Regions from separate parts of the Streptomyces sp. NPDC003456 genome, predicted to be linked through region 2. Evidence: riboswitches for the same ligand, from Rfam matches in the RefSeq annotation. Region 2 holds a riboswitch; each other region holds the start of a gene.
The links. A riboswitch is a leader RNA that binds a small molecule or an ion and turns the genes downstream of it on or off. The one in region 2 is predicted to bind cyclic di-AMP.
Positions count from the first base shown of each region.

Region 1 (3,533 bases), on a different contig from region 2:
CCTCACCCGTACGTCCTGCTGTCCGCCGCCGTCTCCCTCGACGGCTTCCTGGACGACACCGGACCCGAACGCCTGCTCCTGTCGAGCCCGGCCGACTTCGACCGGGTCGACGAGGTGCGCGCGTCGGTCGACGCGATCCTGGTGGGCGCCGGCACGATCCGGGCCGACAACCCGCGCCTCCTGGTGAACTCCCCGGAGCGCCGCGCCGCCCGCACCGCCGCCGGCCGGCCCGCGTACCCCCTCAAGGTCACCGTCAGCGGCACCGGTGACCTGGACCCGGACGCCAACTTCTGGCACACCGGCGGCGAGAAGGTCCTCTACACCACCGACGAGGGCGCCGAGCGCGCCCGGGCCCTCGGCCTGGCCACCGACGTCATCCCCCTGGGCACCGCGCTCGACTGGCGCCGGCTCCTCACCCACCTGCACGACGTACGCGGCGTGCGGCGGCTCATGGTCGAGGGCGGCGGCCTGATCCACACCCAGCTGCTCACCCAAGGGCTCGCCGACGAGCTCCAGCTGGTCCTCGCCCCGCTCTTCGTCGGCCACCCCGCCGCGCCCCGCCTGTTCGGCCCGGGCGGTTACCCCTCCGGCCGCCTGCGGCTGCTGGAGACCCGCCGGATCGAGGACGTCGTCCTCATGCGCTACGAGCCGACCGCCCCCGGCACCGGACCGCTCCCGGTCGCCGCCGACCACCACTGGCTGGCCGCCGCCTGCGAACTGGCACAGCGGTGCCCGCCCTCGGACACGGCGTTCAGCGTCGGGGCCGTCGTGGTCGCGGCGGACGGCACCGAGCTGGCCCGCGGCCACTCCCGCGAGGGCGGCGACCCGGTCCTGCACGCCGAGGAGGCGGCCCTGGCCAAGCTCGACCCGGCCGACCCGAGGCTCGCCGGTGCGACCGTCTACAGCAGCCTCGAACCCTGCGCCCGCCGCGCCTCGCGGCCGGCGCCCTGCGCCCGGCTGATCCTGGACGCGGGTGTGCGGCGGGTCGTCACGGCCTGGCGCGAGCCGGACACCTTCGTCGCCGGGGCCGACGGCAGCGGCGTCCTGGCCGCCGGGGGAGCGCGGGTCGTCGTCCTGCCCGAGTACGAGGAGCGGGCCAAGGCCCCGAACCGGCACCTGCTGAGCTGACAGCGGTCCCCGCCGCCCCGCCGTCCCGGCCGCCGCCGGGACCGTACCGGCGCGGGGCGGCGACGGCCTCGGGCCGGGGTGTGCGCGGAGGGTCCCGCGGATGGCGTACACTGGTGAACACAACGACGCGGGGTGGAGCAGCTCGGTAGCTCGCTGGGCTCATAACCCAGAGGTCGCAGGTTCAAATCCTGTCCCCGCTACTGAAGGCCGAGGGCCGGAATCCGACAAGGGTTCCGGCCCTCGGTGTATTTCCCCCTCCGGCCCCTGACCGGCCATCACGCACCGTGAGTGAACCGCCCCGCTGCGCATAACAACTGACACACCGTCAAGTCCCCTGTGTCGCCGGAGGGGCGGTCAACTCGCCCGATTCACCCCGGTCATGGCAGGTTGGTCCGCGCGAAAAAGGTTAATGATCAAGCTGAAGCGCTGGAATACGCACCGCGCCATCCATTAACGTTCGATAACGCAGCGCGGTCGTCCCAGCCGTCACAGAAGGCGGCTCCGTGCGCACGCGCCGAATCCCGCAAGGGAACCGGGGAACCACCACTTGGGGTGAATCGGGCGGATGCCGCCGTGGCAGCACGGCTGGTATACGCGCGTAGGAGACCTTCCTGCTCCGAACCCGTCAGCTAACCCGGTAGGCGAGAAGGAAGGAAAGGAGCACGCCCACGTGGCGTCCAACCGGCCTGCCCCCACGGCCCCGTTCGCGGCGGACCAGCGCGACCCCGAGACCTTCGGCTTCGGCCGTCAGCGCACCGACGAGGGCCCGTTCCAGGAGTGGAACCCCACCGCGGAGTCCGTTCGCCCCGTCCGTGGCCGGCACCGCGTCTCCAAGCAGCGCGGCGGAGGGCTCGCCCGCAGCTCCACCGTCCTCGGCGTCGGTGTCATAGCCGCCGTCGGCGCGGGTGGCATGGCCAGCGCCCAGACCGGCAAGCCGCCGGTGTCGATCTCCGTCCCGGACCTTCCCTCGGTGGGTTCCCTCCTTTCGGACGACGACACCCCCGAAGGTTCCGCCACTCCGCTCAGCAGCCTGGGCACCACGACCGTGGCCGAGACCGAGCAGGGCGCCGACGGCGCCGGTGAGGCTCTGCGCGCCCGGATCATGGCCCAGGTCGAGCACCAGCAGGACCAGATCGACACCAAGGCCGCCGAGGACGCCGCGGCCGCCGCCGAGAAGGCGGCCAAGGAGGCCGTCGCCAAGGCGGAGAAGGAAGCCGAGGCCAAGGCCGCCGAGGCGAAGAGGAAGGCGGAGGAGGAGGCCGAGAAGAAGGCCGAGGCCGAGCGCCTCGCCGCCCTCGCCAAGCAGTACACGCTGCCGACCTCCTCGTACACGATCACCTCCTCCTTCGGTCAGGCCGGCGCGTACTGGTCCTCCGGCTACCACACCGGCCTCGACTTCGCCGCCCCCACGGGCACGCCGATCAAGGCGGTCCACAGCGGCACCATCACCGAGGCGGGCTGGAACGGCTCGTACGGCTACAAGACCGTCCTCACCCTCGATGACGGCACCGAGATCTGGTACGCGCACCAGTCGTCCATCGGCGTGAGCGTCGGCCAGAAGGTCAGCACCGGCGACGTCATCGGCCGTGTCGGCGCCACCGGCAACGTCACCGGCGCCCACCTCCACCTCGAAGTCCACTCCGCCGGCTCCGCGAGCGGCATCGACCCCATGGCGTGGCTGCGGGGCAAGGGACTGAACCCGTAGACGCACCGCGCCCGCGAAGCACCGGCAGCCCTGACGACGACCCCCCGACGCCAGGGCTGCCGGTTCTTCCGGCGCCGGTTTGCCCGACCTTTGCGCCGCGGCCGGAATGGGCTGTTCCGCACGGTCGTTGACGCAGGGCATGACTGCCACGACGTCTCTGCGCAAGCTCGGCTCCTCCGACCTCGAGGTCTTCCCGCTCGCCCTCGGCGGCAACGTCTTCGGCTGGACCGCCGACGAGGACCAGTCCTTCGCCGTCCTCGACGCCTACACGGCGGCCGGCGGCAACTTCGTCGACACCGCCGACGTCTACTCGGCGTGGGCCGAGGGCAACCGGGGCGGCGAGTCCGAGAGCATCCTCGGCGCCTGGCTCCAGGCACGCGGCAACCGCTCCGAGGTGGTCGTCGCCACCAAGGCCGGCCAGCACCCCGACTTCCAGGGGCTGTCCGCCGCCACCATCAAGGCCGCGGCCGACGCCTCCCTGCGGCGGCTGCGCACCGACCACATCGACCTCTACTACACCCACTACGACCGGCCCGAGGTGCCCGTCGAGGAGATCATCGGCGCCCTCGACGACCTCGTGAAGGCCGGCAAGGTGCGGTACATCGCCGCCTCCAACATCTCCGCGGAGCGGCTGCGGGAGTCCCTGGAGTTCTCCGACCGCGAGGGCCTGGCCCGGTACGTGGCCCTCCAGCCCCACTAC
Region 1 covers NZ_JBIAOK010000006.1:633,420-636,952, forward strand. The annotation lists gene ACFYWG_RS27270 (dihydrofolate reductase family protein) at 1-1,128, shown strand, start outside; tRNA gene ACFYWG_RS27275 (tRNA-Met) at 1,255-1,328, shown strand; cyclic di-AMP (ydaO/yuaA leader) riboswitch at 1,631-1,787, shown strand; gene ACFYWG_RS27280 (M23 family metallopeptidase) at 1,799-2,833, shown strand; gene ACFYWG_RS27285 (aldo/keto reductase) at 2,973-3,533, shown strand, end outside.
Region 1: it holds a riboswitch for cyclic di-AMP, as region 2 does, so the genes downstream of both, ACFYWG_RS27280 (M23 family metallopeptidase) here and ACFYWG_RS06050 (C40 family peptidase) in region 2, are expected to answer to the same signal.

Region 2 (3,533 bases):
CCGTCGCCCAGTTCCTGGAGCAGGCCGTGGCCCAGCGGGCCTCCGCCGAGGGCACCCGGGTGAAGGTGGTCGACGTCGTGCCCACTCCGGCGAGCGATCCCCGCGGCGCGGTGCTGAACGCCGCCGTGCTCCCCCTCGCCCTGGCCGGTATCGCGGCCGGTGCGGTGGTGACCCTGCTGGGGCTGCGCGGCATGCGTGCCGTGACGGCACTGCTGGTGGCGTCCGCACTGGTGGGCGCGGTCGGGGCGGTGATCGCGCACAGCTGGCTCGGGGCCCTCGCGGGCGACTGGTGGGTGGAGGCTTCGGTGCTCGGCCTGTCCACCCTGGCCGTGGGCGCGGCCGTCGCGGGGCTCGCCGCCCTGGTCGGCCCGGCCGGCACGGGCATCGGGGCAGCCCTGGTGATGCTGATCGGCAACCCCTTCTCCGGCGCCACGACGGCCCCGCAGATGCTCCCGGAGCCGGCCGGGGCGATCGGCCAGTGGATGCCGCCCGGTGCGGGGACCTCGCTGCTGCGCTCGGTGGCCTTCTTCGACGGCTCCGCCGCGACCGGACCGGCGCTCACCCTGACGTGGTGGGCGGCGCTGGGGCTCGGGGCCGTACTGCTCGGCAACGCGCTGCGGGCCCGGAGGAAGGACAGCGCCCCCACCGGCGGCTCCCGGGACCTCGCGACGGTCGGCTGACCGCGGCCGCCGCCCCGGGCGACGGCACCCGAACGACCGTGCACCCCCGCTGTAGCGGACGGGGGTGCACGGTTCTCTGCTGTCGGGGCGCACGCCGACCGCTCGCCCCGCCACACCGGTTCCGGACTCCCCCGGCTCTCCCCGCGCTCCGAGCGGAGGCGGAGTTGACCGGCCGTTACCTCGAGGTCGCCGACGACCCGTCGGACCGATCAACCCGGCGCAGCGCGGCGGCACCTGCCGCGGACCGCACGCGGCCCGGATGCCGGTGGCCGAGGCGGCCGCACTGCGCGACACGCTCACTCCGATGCACCAAAGGCCCGAGGCGGAATTGAACGCCGCGACGCCGGCGCGGGCTCCGGGCGTGCTGGCCGGCGAAGCGCGCACGGCCCGCGTCACCCTTCCGCCGCAGTCGGCCAGTTGAGGCGGGTGGGCATCCCGTGGAGCCCCGGTCGCCGGAGCGTCCGGCTCCGAGTTGAAACCGACCAAACGACGTACCCCTGTTAGGAGTAGACGCGCCTGCGGATTTCGGGTGGCCGAACTTGCGCAGCGGACCTGGCCGGTGGGCGGAATCGGACATTCCCTTGCTGGTCGGACCGTCCACGGAGGGGTGGACACCGGCTCGAACACACACGTGTCCACCCGAACGGGTGAGTGGTGAGTAACAACACAAATCCTCGGTTCCGTTGGGATTTCCGGACAGCGATGAGTCAAGATCCCTGACTGACGACAAGCCCCCGCCGCAGCGGCGGGGCGATCCGGGCGGACGCCGAGTCCTGCCGCCGCCCGGATGACCGGTCGACAGGAGTGGATCGGCAGGAGTGGAGGACCCGAGCACGACGGGTCGCCGGGACGGTCACGCCATGACCGGGTCCGAGCAGCCCTTGGGGTGAAGCCGCGTCAGCGGCCGGGCAACTTCGCCAGCCCGAATCCGACAGGTCATCCTTCACAGGCGGCTGACGAAGGGTTGCGCATGACTGCGCTCAATCGTGTCCCGTCGCTCATGGCCCGTGCCGGTACGGCCTCGGCTCTCACCATCGCCGCCGTCGGCGGCTCGATAGTGGCGCCCGGCTTCTCGTCCGAGGCCGCGGCAGCCACCCCGGCGACCAAGGCACTCCAGATCGCGGCCTCGAAGAAGGGATCGCCGTACAAGTACGGGGCCACCGGTCCGCACCGGTTCGACTGCTCCGGGCTGACGCTGTACTCGTTCAAGAAGGCGGGCAAGAAGCTCCCGCGCACGGCCGCCCAGCAGTACAACAAGACGCGCCACATCTCCGCCAAGAGCCGCAAGGCCGGGGACCTGGTGTTCTTCCACTCGGGCAAGAACGTGTACCACGTCGGTATCTACGCGGGTAAGAACAAGCTCTGGCACTCCCCGAAGACCGGGGACGTGGTGCGACTGCAGAAGATCTGGACCAAGAGCGTCTGGTACGGGCGCGTGAAGTGATCCCTCCGGCGTGCGGCGGCGTCCTGACGCGCCGCCGCACGCCGGGGCGTGAAGCGGGCCCGGATGGTTACCCGTGCGGGTATGGCCGAGCACCGCCCCTGCACCGCTCGCAACGAGACACCGCTGCAACGAGCGGACAGGAACTTCGTCGAGCTGCTCCAGGAGCTGCGCGTCACCCAGACGGGCGTGCAGATCCTGTTCGCCTTCCTGCTGTCCCTGGCCTTCACCGCACGCTTCGCCGACCTCGACGGGGTCCAGCGCGTCACCTACGTCGTCACGCTGCTGCTGGCGGTCCTGGCCGCGGCACTCTTCACGGCGCCGGCGGCCCTGCACCGCTCGCTGTTCCGGCAGGGCGCCAAGCCGCGCATCGTGCAGGTCTCCTCGCGCCTGGCGACCGTCGGCCTGGCCGTGCTGGTGTTCGCCTTCAGCGGCTCGGTGCTTCTGGTGGTGGACGTGACGACCGGCCGCTGGGGCGGCGTCGGGGCGGGCGCGGCCACGTTCCTGGTCTGCGCCGGCCTGTGGGGGCTGCTGCCGCGGCTGGTGCGGCGCTCGGGACTGCGGGCGGAGGCCCGCGCCCCCGCTCCCCGCGAGGACGCCGGGGATCCGCCCCGGCCCGCCCCCGCCGTCCCCGGGCCCGGGCGGCGCACGGTGGCGCAGCCGACGCGGCGCATCGGGCCGCAACGCCGGGAGGCCCCGGTCAGGCGCCGCTGAGCGGCCGGGCTGGCGTGCCGAGGGAGAGCGGAGGGGTTCAGGGGGCCAGAGAGCGGCACGGGACGCAAGGGACGGTTCCGGAGCCTCAGCAGGGAGGTACAGGGGCCGGGGTCGGGAGAGGGCAGTCGGGGGACGTCGGAGACGGGGCAGGTCCGGACCTGGAGAGACCGGCCGGAGCCGGGGAAGGATCGGACCGGACGAGGCCGGGTTCCGGGGTGGTCGGGACCGGGCAACGCCGGAACCGGCGTCCTACTGTTCCTGCGGGCCTGCGGACGGTACCGACTGGGCCGGGATGACCCAGGGCAGCTCGATCGAGATGGTCTTGCCGCCCTCACGGGTCGGGCGGATGCGGAGCTTGCCGCCGCACTCCGCGGTCAGCCACCGGATGATGACCAGGCCGCGGCCGTTGTCCTGCTGGACGGCGGCGGGCAGCCGTCTGGGGAAGCGCGGGTGGCTGTCGGTGACGCCGATGGTCAGCTGCTCGTCCCGGTCGAGCTCGACGTCCACCGTGAAGGTGGGCGACTGGCCGAAGGTGTGCTGGACGGCGTTGGTGGCCAGTTCGGAGATGATCAGCCGGACCGTGTCGGACACGTCCGTGTCCGCCGGCAGGCCCCACTCCGCCAGCGTGTCCACCACGTAGGCGCGCGCCGCGGAGACCGAGGCGGGATCGCTCGGCAGAGTGACGGATGCTTCCAGAT
Region 2 covers NZ_JBIAOK010000002.1:112,867-116,399, reverse strand. The annotation lists gene ACFYWG_RS06055 (ABC transporter permease) at 1-680, shown strand, start outside; cyclic di-AMP (ydaO/yuaA leader) riboswitch at 1,435-1,647, shown strand; gene ACFYWG_RS06050 (C40 family peptidase) at 1,651-2,124, shown strand; gene ACFYWG_RS06045 (DUF6328 family protein) at 2,206-2,835, shown strand; gene ACFYWG_RS06040 (ATP-binding protein) at 3,085-3,533, opposite strand, start outside.

Region 3 (3,533 bases), on a different contig from region 2:
CCGCGTACTGCTGGGGTATGACACACGGGGGTTGCTCCTCCCCCGACCCGTAGGGGTCGAGGGAGTCACGGCGGCTAGCCGGCGCGGTGCACCACGGCGTCGCACAGCTCCAGCAGCGCCGTCTTCGCGGCGCAGTCGGGCAGCGGCGCCAGCGCCGAGCGGGCGTCCCGGGCGTAGCGGACGGTGTCCTGGCGGGCCTGCTCCAGCGCCGGGTGGGCGCGCAGGCGCCGCAGCGCCTCGGCGTGCCGGGCGTCGTCGGTGAGGTCGGAGTCGAGCAGTTCGCACAGGGCGACGTCCTCGGCGAGGCCGAGCCGGGCGGCCCGCTCGCGCAGCCGGAGCACCGGCAGGGTGGGGATGCCCTCGCGCAGGTCGGTGCCGGGGGTCTTGCCGGACTCGTGGGAGTCGGAGGCGATGTCCAGGACGTCGTCCGCGAGCTGGAAGGCGACACCGAGCCGCTCGCCGTACTGGGTCAGGACGTGCACGACCCCCTCGTCGGCGCCGGACATCATCGCGCCGAACCGGCACGAGACGGCGACGAGCGAGCCGGTCTTGCCGCCCAGCACGTCGAGGTAGTGCTCGACGGGATCGCGGCCGTCCTGCGGTCCGGCGGTCTCCAGGATCTGGCCGGTCACCAGCCGTTCGAACGCCTCGGCCTGCACCCGCACGGCCTCCGGGCCGAGGTCGGCCAGGATGTGCGAGGCGCGGGCGAAGAGGAAGTCGCCGGTGAGGACCGCGACGGAGTTGCCCCAGCGGGTGTTCGCGCTCGCGACGCCGCGGCGCACGGCGGCCTCGTCCATCACGTCGTCGTGGTACAGCGTGGCGAGGTGGGTCAGCTCCACGACGACGGCCGAGGGCACGATCCCCGGCGCGTACCGGTCGCCGAACTGGGCGGCGAGCATCACGAGCAGCGGCCTGAACCGCTTGCCGCCGGCGCGCACCAAGTGCTGGGCGGCCTCCGTGATGAAGGGCACCTCGCTCTTGGTGGCCTCGAGCAAGCCTTCCTCGACAGCCGTCAGTCCGGCCTGGACATCGGCTTCCAGAGCCTGGTCCCGCACGCTCAGCCCGAACGGCCCGACGTCGGTCACGAGGGGTCTCCTGTCTGCTGGTGTCTGCCGGTGCTTACGCGGATTGTCGATAGGTCGCTGCCCTCACTCGAGTCAGCGTATCCGGTCACGTTTCGATCACCGCCAGCGCCCATGGTTACAGGCCGGGTGGTATCCGATCACGACCGCAATGTTTTCGATCAGGTCATATGAGCAGACATTTATCGCCTTACCCGGAGGTAGTGACCTATGCCTGATTTGCCCTTATGAGTAAGCGAATCGCCGTTTGCGGAATTTGCTCCACCAGGCGTGATCAGTGAGTTGAATCACGCCCACCCTTTCACGGCCCGTGGCAGACCGCCGCTCCTACGCCCTTTCCCGGCACGCGAGTTGAGCCTTGGCCAATGCAAAGGATCAAGCTGCCCCATACCGGTCGACCAAGGTCAACAAGCGTCATATGTGACTCCGGTGCTTGTTCCCGACATGTGCTCTCGCATACGTTCCCGCCCTGTCCGGCGGACGCCGAATCCTGCCACCGCCCGGACACCCATCAACCGACTCACTCACGCAGGGCAGGAGCGGGGGACCCAGGTACGTCGCCGGTCCGCACCGCGGAACGGCTCGGGGTGAAGCCGCGCACGGCACACGGTGCCGCACGCGGCCGGGCACCTCCCGGCCCGAACCCGACAGCTCACCTCGCAGGCGCCGGAGAGGAACATCGCCATGCCCGGACGAGGCAAGCACCGTCGCGCCCGCATGAACCCGATCACCCGTGGTGTCGTCGCAGCCGGCACCGGCGGGGCGGCCCTGACCCTGCCGCTCCTCGGCGCGGCCCACGCCGTCGCCGCCGAGCCGCAGAGCGCGCCCGCCGCGCACGTCCTGCCGCAGGCCGCCCAGCCCGCGAAGTCGCTGACGTACACCGTCGCCAAGGGCGACACGCTCTACCGCATCGCCGACACCCACGACGTCTCCGGCGGCTGGAAGCAGCTGTACAAGGACAACCGCGCGGCCGTCGGCGACAACCCGAAGCTGATCCACCCGGGTCTGAAGCTGAAGGTGAAGGGCGCCGAGGCCACCACCCCCGGGAAGAAGGCGGCCCCGTCGTCGGCGCCCGCCGAGAAGCCCGCCGTGAAGCCGGCCGCCGCGCCCGCGGTGAAGCCCGCCGGCGGTGTCGCCCAGGCCACCCAGGCCTCCGCGAAGACCTACGCGGACAACCTGGACGGCTGGATCCGCGAGGCGCTGGACATCATGGCGCAGAAGGGGATCCCGGGCACCTACGACGGCATCCACCGCAACATCATGCGCGAGTCCTCCGGCAACCCCCTGGCGATCAACAACTGGGACTCGAACGCGGCCAAGGGCACCCCGTCCAAGGGGCTGCTCCAGGTCATCGACCCGACCTTCGCCGCCTACCACGTGGACGGAACCCCCTTCGACCCGTACGACCCGGTCGCCAACATCACGGCGGCCTGCAACTACGCGGCCGACCGCTACGGCTCGATCGACAACGTCAACGGCCCGTACTGAGCCGCCCCGCCCAGCAGTCGCTCGAGGACGACGGCGATGCCGTCGTCCTCGTTCGACAGGGTCACCTCGTCGGCCACCGCCTTCAGCTCGGGGTGGGCGTTGGCCATCGCCACCCCGCGCGCGGCCCAGTCGAACATCGGGATGTCGTTGGGCATGTCACCGAAGGCCAGGGTGTCCTCGGGCCGCAGCCCCAGGTGCTCCGCCGCCAGCGCCAGGCCCGTCGCCTTGGTCACCCCGCACGGCTGCAGCTCCACCGTGCCCGGCCCGGACATCGTGACCGTCGCCAGTGAGCCGACCACCGAACGGGCCGTCGCCGCCAGTTCGTCGTCCGACAGGTAGGGGTGGCGCAGCAGCACCTTGCTGATCGGCGCGCACCACAGGTCGTCGCGCCGCTCGACGCGGACCGCGGGCAGGGTCGGGTGCGGCATGAGGTAGCCCGGCTCGATGAGCGTCAGGCCGTCCACACCGTCCTGGTCGACCGCCGCGTACACCTGGCCCACCTCGGCCTCGATCTTGCCCAGGGCGGTCTCCGCCAGCTCCCGGTCCAGCGTGATGGACCACAGCAGCCGGTCCGCGCCGGCGTCGTACACCTGCGCGCCCTGTCCGCACACCGCGAGCCCCGTGCAGCGCAGGTCGTCCAGGAGGGGCCGCACTCTGGGCGCCGGGCGGCCCGTCACCACGAGGTGCTGGGCGCCGGCGTCCGCCACCCGCGCGAGCACGGCAAGAGACCGGTCGGACAGGGTGTCGTCGCCGCGCAGCAGCGTCCCGTCCAGATCGGTGGCGATGAGTGAATAAGCGAGGGGTGCGGCCATGATCAGAGAATACGGACAGTGCACCCCTTCGTTTCATCGTGCTGCGGACACCGATTGCCCGGTTGAAGGCCTCTGCACCGGTTGGCAACAACATGCTCCGTTACCTACCCGAGGGACCGTCCCGGGCGGTACCTTCCATGTGTCCAGGGGG
Region 3 covers NZ_JBIAOK010000010.1:12,750-16,282, forward strand. The annotation lists gene ACFYWG_RS32360 (polyprenyl synthetase family protein) at 75-1,085, opposite strand; cyclic di-AMP (ydaO/yuaA leader) riboswitch at 1,594-1,763, shown strand; gene ACFYWG_RS32365 (transglycosylase SLT domain-containing protein) at 1,767-2,570, shown strand; gene ACFYWG_RS32370 (HAD family hydrolase) at 2,534-3,382, opposite strand.
Region 3: it holds a riboswitch for cyclic di-AMP, as region 2 does, so the genes downstream of both, ACFYWG_RS32365 (transglycosylase SLT domain-containing protein) here and ACFYWG_RS06050 (C40 family peptidase) in region 2, are expected to answer to the same signal.

Region 4 (3,533 bases), on a different contig from region 2:
GCCGCGGCCAGGGCGGCGGCCAGCACGGCGAGGCACTGGGTGGCAACACACCGCAGGAACACCGTCCCGCGCCGCCCCCCGACCTCCACGGCCAGCAGCACCGCCCAGAGCAGCGCGGACAGCGCCAGCAGTGCCCAGGCCACGGCCGGCAGGCCCGCGGCTGTGAAACCGGTGCCGAGGACGGCGGCGGCCGCCGCCGTGGTGAAGACGGCGGGCACCTCGCTGCGCCACGCACCGCGCGCCCGCTGCAGCAGGCTCACCGCCGACACCAGCCAGGCGCCGCAGGCCAGGGCGAGGACGACCCGGGAGAGGACCGCGTGACCCGCGGAGTCGAGACCGACCGACACGGTGCCGGTCGCCAGCGCATACGTCGCCCACCAGGTGGCAAACGGGGAGGGACCGGACATAGCGCCGATGCTAGAGAGCAACCCGCGCGGGAGGTGAGGGGCACGCGCGCGTGCCCCTCAAAAACGCCCGCGTCCGCTCAGGCGGGCCGCACCACGCTGTGGACGGCCGACTCGCCGTCGTAGTAGATCGACTCCTCGCGTACGTAGGTGCCGGGCTTGGGCGCGTGGATCATCATGCCGTTGCCGATGTACAGCCCGACGTGCGTGATGTCGTCGTAGAAGAAGACCAGATCGCCCGGCCGCGCCTGCGACACCGGGACGGTGGTGCCGGCGCGGACCTGGTCGTACGTCGTGCGCGGCAGATCGACGCCCGCGGCCTTCCACGCGGCCTGGGTCAGGCCGGAGCAGTCGTAGGAGCCCGGACCGACGGCCCCCCAGACGTACGGCTTGCCGATCTGGGCGCGCGCGAAGGCGAGGGCCTTGTCCGCCTTGGTGGCGTACGAGGAGTCCGTCGGAGCCGTCGTGGTGGACGAGCCGGAGTCCGCCGACGGCGAAGCGCTCTCCTGCCGCGTGGCCTCCTCGCGCTGCGCCCGCTCCTGCGCGGCCTGCTCCCGCGCGGCCTGCTGCCGGGCCAGCTCGGCGGCCCGGCGGTCGGCCTCCTCCTGCTTCTCCTGCTCGATCGCCGCGAGCCGCGCCTTCTCCTCGGCGGTCAGCCGCGACATCAGCGTGCGGGCGTCGGCCAGCTTGCGCTGGACGGTCGCCTTGGCCGCCTTCAGGTCGCCCTGCGCGTCGGTGAGCTTCTCGAGGCTCTCGGTCGCCTCCCGGCGCTTGGTCATCGTCTCGGACTGCTGCGTGACGAAGTCGTCGACCGCTTCCTTCTGGCGGCCGGTCATCCGGTCCATCAGCTGGGTCTGGTCGAAGTAGTCCTGCGGGCTGTCCGCGAGCAGGAACGTCGCCGTCTCCGGGGCGGCGGCCCCCGTGCGGTACTGGGCGGAGGCGTAGGAGCCGAGCTTGTCGCGCGCATCGTTCAGCTTCTGGGCGCGCTGCGCGACGTCGTCGAGGAGGGTGTCGACGCGCTTGCGCTGCTTCGCGGTCTTCTCCTTGGCCGCGTTGTACTTGTCGGTCGCCGACTCGGCCTGGCGGTACAGGTCGTCGACCTTCTTCTCGACTTCTTCGAGGCTGGGCTTGTCGTCGGCCTCGGGTGCGGCATCGGCCGACTGGGACAGCAGGGCCACGGAGGTGAGGGCCGCCGTTGCCAGGGCGGGGGTCCGTATGCCTGCCACGCGCGAACCGGTGGGACGCGACTTGCGGTGCGACGCCAAGGGAGGCGACTCCTTCCATCGTCCGCCTACCGGGTTAGCTGTCGGGTTCGGGCGGGTGGTTCGGAAGGGTTGCCCTACGGCCTTCTCCGGATGCGGAGGCGGGCCGATTCACCCCGGGGTTCTCGGTTGGGTCCCCGGCTCCGGCTGCCGCTGCGGCACACCGGACTCGGCGGAGGCCGCGCGGCCCGGCGACGTTCGCCGGAGAGGGTCGTGCGGCCTGATCGCACGGTAGCCAACTCGTGTGGCCCCTGTGAAGGTTGATGGGTGATATGCCCGATACATTTTCGTGACCTTTCCCGGAAGCGTTGCCCGGAGTGAATGATCGCGGCGGTTTGGTCGCCAGTTGTCCGGAATTGTTGCGGACATAGCGGACCGTGATCATGCGGTCCTGCTGGGTGACAACGAGCCATCCGCCCGGCCCTGGCGGCCGTGGTCCGGGGTGATGTTCTCGGGGTGGCGGCGGGCTGTCAGTGGGGCGCCCTAGACTCGGAGAGCGATGAGCAGCCTCTTTGACGACAGCTTCCTGGCGGACCTCCAGGCCCAGCGCGGCCCCGCGGACGAGCCCCCGCCGCCGCCCGAGGACGATCACGCTCCGGAGCCGCTTCCGGACGATCTGTTCGGCGGGAAGTTCGACGTGCCGCCGGACCGGGACACCCACTACCGGGACGGCGCCCCCCGTCCGGTGATCGACGCCGCCGCGCTGCTGGAAGGGCTGAACGACAACCAGCGCGCCGCCGTGGTCCACGCCGGCTCCCCGCTGCTCATCGTCGCCGGCGCCGGATCCGGCAAGACCCGCGTGCTCACGCACCGCATCGCCCACCTGCTCGCCGAGCGGAACGTGCACCCGGGCCAGATCCTCGCGATCACCTTCACCAACAAGGCCGCCGGCGAGATGAAGGAGCGCGTCGAGCAGCTCGTCGGCCCGCGCGCCAACGCCATGTGGGTCATGACCTTCCACAGCGCGTGCGTGCGCATCCTCCGCCGCGAGAGCAAGAAGCTCGGCTTCACCTCCTCCTTCTCGATCTACGACGCCGCCGACTCCAAGCGCCTCATGGCCCTGGTCTGCCGCGACCTGGACCTCGACCCCAAGCGCTACCCGCCCAAGTCCTTCAGCGCCAAGATCAGCAACCTGAAGAACGAGCTGATCGACGAGGAGGACTTCGCCGCCCAGGCGACCGACGGCTTCGAGAAGACGCTCGCCCAGGCCTACGCGATGTACCAGTCGCGCCTGCGCGAGGCGAACGCCCTCGACTTCGACGACCTGATCATGACGACGGTCAACCTGCTGCGCGCCTTCCCGGACGTCGCCGAGCACTACCGCCGCCGCTTCCGGCACGTCCTGGTCGACGAGTACCAGGACACCAACCACGCGCAGTACGCCCTGGTCCGCGAGCTGGTCGGCACCTCCGAGCACCCCGTCGACGTACCGCCCGAGGCCGAGGTCCCGCCCGCCGAGCTGTGCGTGGTCGGCGACGCCGACCAGTCGATCTACGCCTTCCGCGGCGCGACCATCCGCAACATCCTCCAGTTCGAGGAGGACTACCCGGACGCCACGACGATCCTGCTCGAGCAGAACTACCGCTCCACGCAGACCATCCTGTCCGCGGCCAACGCCGTCATCGAGCGCAACGAGTCCCGCCGCCCGAAGAACCTGTGGACCAACGCGGGCACCGGCGCCCGCATCACCGGCTACGTCGCCGACACCGAGCACGACGAGGCCCAGTTCGTCGCCGACGAGATAGACCGCCTCACCGACGCGGGCGAGGCCAAGGCGGGCGACGTCGCGGTGTTCTACCGCACCAACGCCCAGTCCCGTGTCTTCGAAGAGGTCTTCATCCGCGTCGGCCTGCCCTACAAGGTCGTC
Region 4 covers NZ_JBIAOK010000004.1:158,118-161,650, forward strand. The annotation lists gene ACFYWG_RS16920 (hypothetical protein) at 1-407, opposite strand, end outside; gene ACFYWG_RS16925 (NlpC/P60 family protein) at 485-1,669, opposite strand; cyclic di-AMP (ydaO/yuaA leader) riboswitch at 1,677-1,851, opposite strand; gene pcrA (DNA helicase PcrA) at 2,166-3,533, shown strand, end outside.
Region 4: it holds a riboswitch for cyclic di-AMP, as region 2 does, so the genes downstream of both, ACFYWG_RS16925 (NlpC/P60 family protein) here and ACFYWG_RS06050 (C40 family peptidase) in region 2, are expected to answer to the same signal.